2 regions of the Pseudomonas sp. 25 R 14 genome follow, and region 1 is predicted to be linked to the other one. Evidence: predicted binding sites of a transcription regulator. Region 1 holds the regulator's gene; the other holds the start of a gene.
The links. Region 1 encodes sigma-54, which starts transcription at its own class of promoters, with help from an activator protein. Its sites were predicted from a motif close to ANTGGCATNNANNTTGCTNT; they were not measured.
Positions count from the first base shown of each region.

Region 2: the regulator sigma-54 is predicted to act here: its motif matches at 1,319-1,338, upstream of BFQ03_RS14390 (CmpA/NrtA family ABC transporter substrate-binding protein).

Region 1 is NZ_CVTS01000065.1:306,617-310,023, reverse strand. It holds gene ptsN (PTS IIA-like nitrogen regulatory protein PtsN) at 1-205, opposite strand, end outside; gene raiA (ribosome hibernation-promoting factor, HPF/YfiA family) at 218-523, opposite strand; gene BFQ03_RS24655 (RNA polymerase factor sigma-54) at 599-2,092, opposite strand; gene lptB (LPS export ABC transporter ATP-binding protein) at 2,277-3,002, opposite strand; gene lptA (lipopolysaccharide transport periplasmic protein LptA) at 3,002-3,407, opposite strand, start outside.
Region 2 is NZ_CVTS01000041.1:30,188-33,594, forward strand. It holds gene BFQ03_RS14380 (winged helix-turn-helix domain-containing protein) at 1-169, opposite strand, end outside; gene BFQ03_RS14385 (secretin N-terminal domain-containing protein) at 340-1,215, opposite strand; gene BFQ03_RS14390 (CmpA/NrtA family ABC transporter substrate-binding protein) at 1,463-2,689, shown strand; gene BFQ03_RS14395 (ANTAR domain-containing response regulator) at 2,704-3,279, shown strand.

The DNA of each region.
Region 1 (3,407 bases):
AGTGTGGAATGGCGATGCCGTTGCCAAAACCGGTCGAGCCGAGTTTTTCACGAGCAATCAGGGCCTCGTACACATCTTGCGTATCCAGCTCAGGCACTTCGCGGCCGATCAGGTTGGCAATCTGTTCGAGGGCTTTCTTTTTACTGCCGCCCGGCACGTTCACGAGGGAACGGCCGGGGGTCAGGATGGTTTCAAGTCGAATCATGGGTGGGGAGTGTTAGCGGCCCGTGCCTTGAAGAAGGCTCTGCTGCTTTTCCTTATGCTTTTTGATTTGGCGATCCAGCTTGTCGGTCAGGTCATCAATGGCGGCATACATGTCTGAATGCTCGGCATTGGCGACTACTTCCCCGCCGGGTATACGCAAGGTGGCTTCGATTTTCTGCTTCAGCTTTTCGACAGACATGATGACTTGCACATTGGTGATCTTGTCGAAATGCCCCTCAATTCGTTTGAGTTTTTCGCTGATGTAGGCGCGCAGCGGTTCGGTCACTTCCAGTTGGTGTCCACTGATGTTGACTTGCATACAGCTTCTCCTTCGTTGCCAGTGCATAAAGCGGCGGGTAGGAATACCCGCCACTGGAACGCTGTGGCCCGCCCGTCACATCAACCGTTTACGCTCGCTGGAAGGCGCGATCCCAAGGGACTCGCGGTACTTGGCGACGGTTCGACGGGCGACCTGAATGCCTTGTGCCTCCAGTAAACCAGCGATCTTGCTGTCACTCAACGGCTTTTTCTGATTTTCCGCGGCAACCAGTTTTTTGATGATCGCGCGGATCGCCGTGGACGAGCATTCGCCGCCTTCGGAGGTGCTGACATGGCTGGAGAAAAAGTATTTCAGTTCATAAATTCCCCGTGGGGTATGCATGAACTTCTGGGTGGTTACCCGGGAAATGGTCGATTCATGCATGCCAACCGCTTCGGCAATATCATGCAGTACCAGCGGTTTCATCGCCTCGTCGCCATATTCCAGGAAGCCGCGCTGGTGCTCGACGATCTGGGTAGCCACTTTCATCAGGGTTTCGTTACGGCTTTGCAGGCTCTTGATGAACCAGCGCGCTTCCTGCAACTGATTGCGCATGAACGTGTTGTCGGCACTGGTATCGGCCCGGCGTACGAAACCGGCGTACTGCGGGTTGACGCGCAGGCGCGGCACCGACTCCTGGTTCAGTTCCACCAGCCAGCGCTCGTTGTCCTTGCGCACGATCACGTCGGGGACGACGTATTCGGCTTCGCTGGACTCGATTTGCGAGCCGGGGCGCGGGTTGAGGCTCTGTACCAGTTCGATAATCTGGCGCAGATCGTCTTCCTTGAGCTTCATCCGGCGCATCAACTGGCTGTAGTCGCGGCTGCCCAGCAGGTCGATGTAATCGGTGACCAGGCGCTGGGCTTCGGCCAGCCATGGGGTCTTGGCCGACAACTGGCGCAGTTGCAGCAGCAGGCACTCGCTGAGGTTGCGGGCGCCGATGCCGGCAGGCTCGAACTGCTGGATGCGGTGCAGGACTGCTTCGATTTCGTCCAGCTCGATATCCAGTTCCGGGTCGAAAGCCTCAAGGATTTCTTCGAGGGTCTCGTCCAGGTAGCCCTGATTGTTGATGCAATCGATCAGGGTCACGGCGATCAGGCGATCGGTGTCGGACATCGGGGCGAGGTTCAATTGCCACAGCAGGTGGCTCTGCAGGCTCTCACCAACGGAGGTGCGGGTGGTGAAGTCCCACTCGTCATCGTCGTTGCTGGGCAGGCTGCTGGCGCTGGTCTGGTAGACGTCTTCCCAGGCCGTATCCACCGGCAGTTCATTGGGAATGCGTTCGTTCCATTCGCCTTCTTCCAGGTTATCCACCGTGGGTGCGGTTTCCTGGTAGGACGGCTCCTGGACGTCGGTATTGGGTTTTTGCTCGATGTTGTCGGCCAGCGGGTCGGCGTTATCGAAGTCGTCGCCTTCTTCCTGGCGTTCGAGCATCGGGTTGGACTCCAGGGCCTCCTGGATTTCCTGTTGCAGGTCCAGGGTCGACAATTGGAGCAGGCGGATGGCCTGTTGCAGCTGCGGTGTCATCGTCAGCTGCTGGCCCATTCTCAGGACTAGCGATGGTTTCATGGCAGGGGCTTAACACCTTATTCGCCGGCGCAATGCGCCATCCACGACAGGGCGCGTGAGCGCCAAACATAAGCAAATTATATGCCTGATATCGGGGGCTTTGCCTAGAGCGCGGTAACAATAAAAATAATGAGGTTTTTATTGACTCCCGCGCCTGATGGCGAATGTCCTGACACCACAGTGTTTACAGGCGGAATTCGTGCCCCAGGTACACTTCCTTGACCAGTTCGTTGGCCAGGATGGTAGCGGAGTCACCTTCGGCAATCAGTTGGCCATCGTTGACGATGTACGCGGTTTCGCAGATATCCAGGGTCTCACGCACGTTGTGGTCGGTGATCAGCACGCCGATCCCCTTGGCCTTGAGGTGATGGATGATCTGCTTGATGTCGCCAACCGAAATCGGGTCGACACCGGCGAAGGGTTCATCGAGCAGGATGAACTTCGGTGCAGTGGCCAGGGCGCGGGCGATTTCCACACGACGACGCTCGCCGCCGGACAGGCTCATGCCGAGGTTGTCGCGAATGTGGTTGATGTGGAACTCCTGCAACAGGCTTTCCAGCTCTTGGCGGCGTCCGTCGCGATCCAGTTCCTTGCGGGTTTCAAGGATCGCCATGATGTTGTCGGACACTGACAGTTTGCGGAAGATCGACGCCTCCTGGGGGAGATAGCCGATACCGGCCCGTGCACGACCGTGCATTGGCTGATGGCTGACGTCCAGGTCGTCGATCAAAACACGGCCCTGGTCAGCCTGGACCAGGCCGACGATCATGTAGAAGCAGGTGGTCTTGCCGGCACCGTTGGGGCCAAGCAGGCCGACGATCTGGCCGCTGTCGATCGACAGGCTGACGTCGCGCACGACCTGACGGCTTTTATAGGCCTTGGCCAGATGCTGGGCTTTCAGGGTTGCCATTACTGGGCCTTCTTCTTCGGCTGGATAACCATGTCAATGCGCGGACGTGGCGCGGTGACCTTGGTGCCATTGGCGCGGCCGGCAGTCGCAACTTGCTTGACGGTGTCGTAGACAATTTTCTCGCCTTCGGTCGAGTTACCGTCGCTGCTGATCACTTTGGCACGATCAGTCAGTACGATGCGGTTTTGCGGCGCGTGGTACTGGATGGTTACGCCGTAGCCTTTGATCGGACCTGGATCGGCGGCATTCTGCTTCTGTTCGAAATAGGCAAGGTTGCCCACCGAGGTCACGACGTCGATGTCGCCGGCCGGGGTGCGGGTAAGGGTCACGGTATTGCCGGTAATTTTCATCGAGCCTTGGGTGATGATTACATCGCCCTTGTAGGTCGCGATACCTTGCTTGTCA
Region 2 (3,407 bases), on a different contig from region 1:
CCTTGGTGACCAGTATGCCGGGCGTGGCCAGCAAGAGGCGCAAGACATGACACTCTTTGGGTGGCAATTGAACATCGCGCCCTTGGGTGGTCAGCCTGCCATCCCCTTGCAACGTCCACTGCCCAAAGACGAGGGACGCCATCATCAAGCCCTCAATTGCAACAACCATTCAAACCTCTATACCTGTCTGCGGACATATCGCACCGCCTGGGAGATGTCGCGACTATAAAAACCCGCAGCCAATTTCACGCTAGGAAAAAGCCCGCTGCTTCGAAGTTTTCCAGGAGTATCGCGTAGGACCTTTCGAAGCCTGTACGACACCAGCCCTTGCGCCTCGCTTTACTGCTCGGCTACCCGTGCAAATGCGCGTCGTACACGCTCGTACTGCTCGGTGCTCAGGGGGACCGAAGCGACGCGCCCCTCGACCACGGCAGGCGCAGGGTTATCCAGCTCAGTCACCAGCGTTTTGATAAGTTTCAACTGCTGTTCACTGCCCTTGATCAACAGGCTGTTGAGCTGCGGGTAGGCTATGACCGCAGCGCCCGCACCGGCCTTGCGCCCAAGCTCGGCAAGCCGCCGCTCGACCATCGTCGCCATGCCGGGCACGGTGATCGTTTGCGCCCCTCTGTCGTACTGATGGTCCGCGACGTCAGCATTAAGCACCTGGACAACACCGACGCCGGGCAACGCCTGCCGGCGCGCTGGACGCTGGCGATCCATGAGCTGGGCCAGGCGCAATACGTGATCGACATAATTGGCAGGCCCGGACACATAAAACAATCGAGGACCGGCCTTGCGAATGGGGTAGCGCGCCTCGTCGAGTCCCGAGCGCCGCATGACTTTGCGCAACCGGTCGACAGTCATGTGCCGCAGGGTTACCCCGGAGCTCTTGGCCTCGCTGGCGTCGTAGAGATGCAGCACCTGGCCGTCGCTGTACCAGATCAGTTCGTGCTGCAACACCACGGTCTCCAGGACCGCTTGCGGGTCGGCAAAATCAAACTGCCCGGTAATACGCTTACCCGCCGCCAGCTTGCTGACCACGATGGGCTGGCCCAGGGGCACCGCGAGCCGGGAGAAGAAGCCCTGCAGGCTCTCGTTCCACACCAGGTAGGACTCGCCCGCCACAGGCAGGGCATTGAGCAGCAACAGCCCGCCAAGCAACCAGCGCTGCAAAAAGGCCCGGCAGGTCGCTGCGGCATATCGGTCAAGGAGCACGCGGGGGATTCCTGAATGGTCTTGCATGAAGGAGCGCCATAGTGAAAGGCCCCCGTAGTGCAATCTTGATGAAATTCTGACCTTCCAGTGCCCACTTGCACACCGTGGCATGTGCCTTGCTTTGCCTTGGCTATGGCGGCCCGTGCCAATGACGGAACGGGCGCAAAGACAAAGGCGTCGTTACCGGCAGGAGGCTTGCAAGCCACCCTACGGAACGACGCCTTTTTCACACAGAAGGTAGGTGTTGATGAGTGATCAGGTCGGCAACAGCCAGGCAACCAATCCCCTGGCCTGGGTCAACGGCAGCGATGCCCCGGAAAAGAGCAGCCTCGACCTGGGCTTCATGGCCCTGAGCGACTGCGCTTCGCTGGTGGTCGCGGCGACACAGGGGTTTGCCCAACCGTACGGCCTGACATTGAACCTCAAGCGCCAGTCATCCTGGGCCGGCCTGCGGGACAAGCTGGTCAGCGGCGAACTGGACGCCGCCCACAGCCTGTACGGCCTGATCTATGCGGTCCACCTGGGCATCGGCGGGGTCGCTGCGACCGACATGGCGGTGCTGATGGGCCTGAACCAGAACGGCCAAGGCATCAACCTGTCCCAGGGCCTGCAACAACAGGGCGTGACCAGTCCTGAGGCACTGGAGCGCAAGGCGCACCAAAGCCGAACAAAACTCACCTTCGCCCAGACGTTTCCTACCGGCACCCACGCCATGTGGTTGTATTACTGGCTGGCCAGCCAGGGCATTCATCCGCTGCGCGATGTCGAAAGTGTGGTGGTCCCACCGCCGCAAATGGTCGCGCACCTGCAAGCCGGGCGGATCGATGGCCTGTGCGTCGGCGAACCCTGGTGTGCCAGCGCGGTGCAGCAGAACCAGGGCTTCACCCTTGCCACCAGCCAGGCGATCTGGCCGGACCACCCGGAAAAAGTCCTGGGCTGCACCCAGGCGTTTGTCGAGCAATACCCCAACACCGCACGCGTGCTGGTGATGGCGGTTCTGGAGGCCAGCCGTTTTATCGACGACAGCATCGAGAACCGCCGCTCCACTGCGCAACTGCTCAGTGCCGGGGACTACCTGGACGCCCCACTCGACTGCATCGAGCCGCGCCTGCTGGGCCTGTATAACGACGGCTTGGGCAATCACTGGCAGGACGCCCACGCACTGCGCTTCCACGCGGGTGGCGAGGTCAATCTGCCTTATCTGTCCGACGGCATGTGGTTCATGACCCAATTTCGCCGCTGGGGCCTGCTGCGTGAAGACCCCGACTACCTTGCCGTTGCTCGCCAGGTGCAACAACTGGATATCTATCGCCAGGCCGCGACAGCCGTGGGCGTCGCCGCCTGGGGCGAGGAAATGCGCAGCAGCCAATTGATCGACGGCAAGGTCTGGGATGGCTCGGACCCGGCCGCCTATGCCCGCAGCTTCCGCCTGCATGCCCTGGCCGACGATGTCGTCCGCCACGCCTTGCGCTGATGGGAGACCGACCCATGTTGCGAATCCTGCTGATCAACGACACCCCGCGCAAAGTCGGGCGCCTCAAGAGCGCGCTGACCGAGGCCGGCTTTGAAGTGATCGACGAGTCCGGCCTGATCATCGACCTGCCGGCGCGCGTCGAAACGGTGCGCCCGGACGTGATTCTGATCGATACCGAGTCACCCGGCCGCGATGTGATGGAGCAAGTGGTGCTGGTCAGCCGCGACCAGCCCCGGCCCATCGTGATGTTTACCGACGAACATGACCCCGGCGTGATGCGCCAGGCGATCAAGTCCGGGGTCAGCGCCTATATCGTCGAAGGCATCCAGGCTCAGCGCCTGCAACCGATCCTCGATGTGGCCATGGCCCGTTTCGAGAGCGACCAGGCCTTGCGCGCGCAGCTCATAGCCCGCGACCAGCAACTGGCAGAACGCAAGCGCATCGAACTGGCCAAGGGCCTATTAATGAAGATGAAAGACTGCAATGAGGAACAGGCCTACACCCTGATGCGCCGCCAGGCCATGAGCCGCCAGCAGAAGCTGATCCAGGTGGCCGAGCAGATTATTGCCATGAGTGAGTTGTTGGGCTGAGATAGCGGTGTCACGGTTGGCGCAAGACTTGCTATGTAAACATCACAGGTAGCCAACGGCGGTTGCCCCTCCACGACAAAGACGTCGCACATCCGGTTTGCATACACAAACCCGGTGGCGGCGTTTTT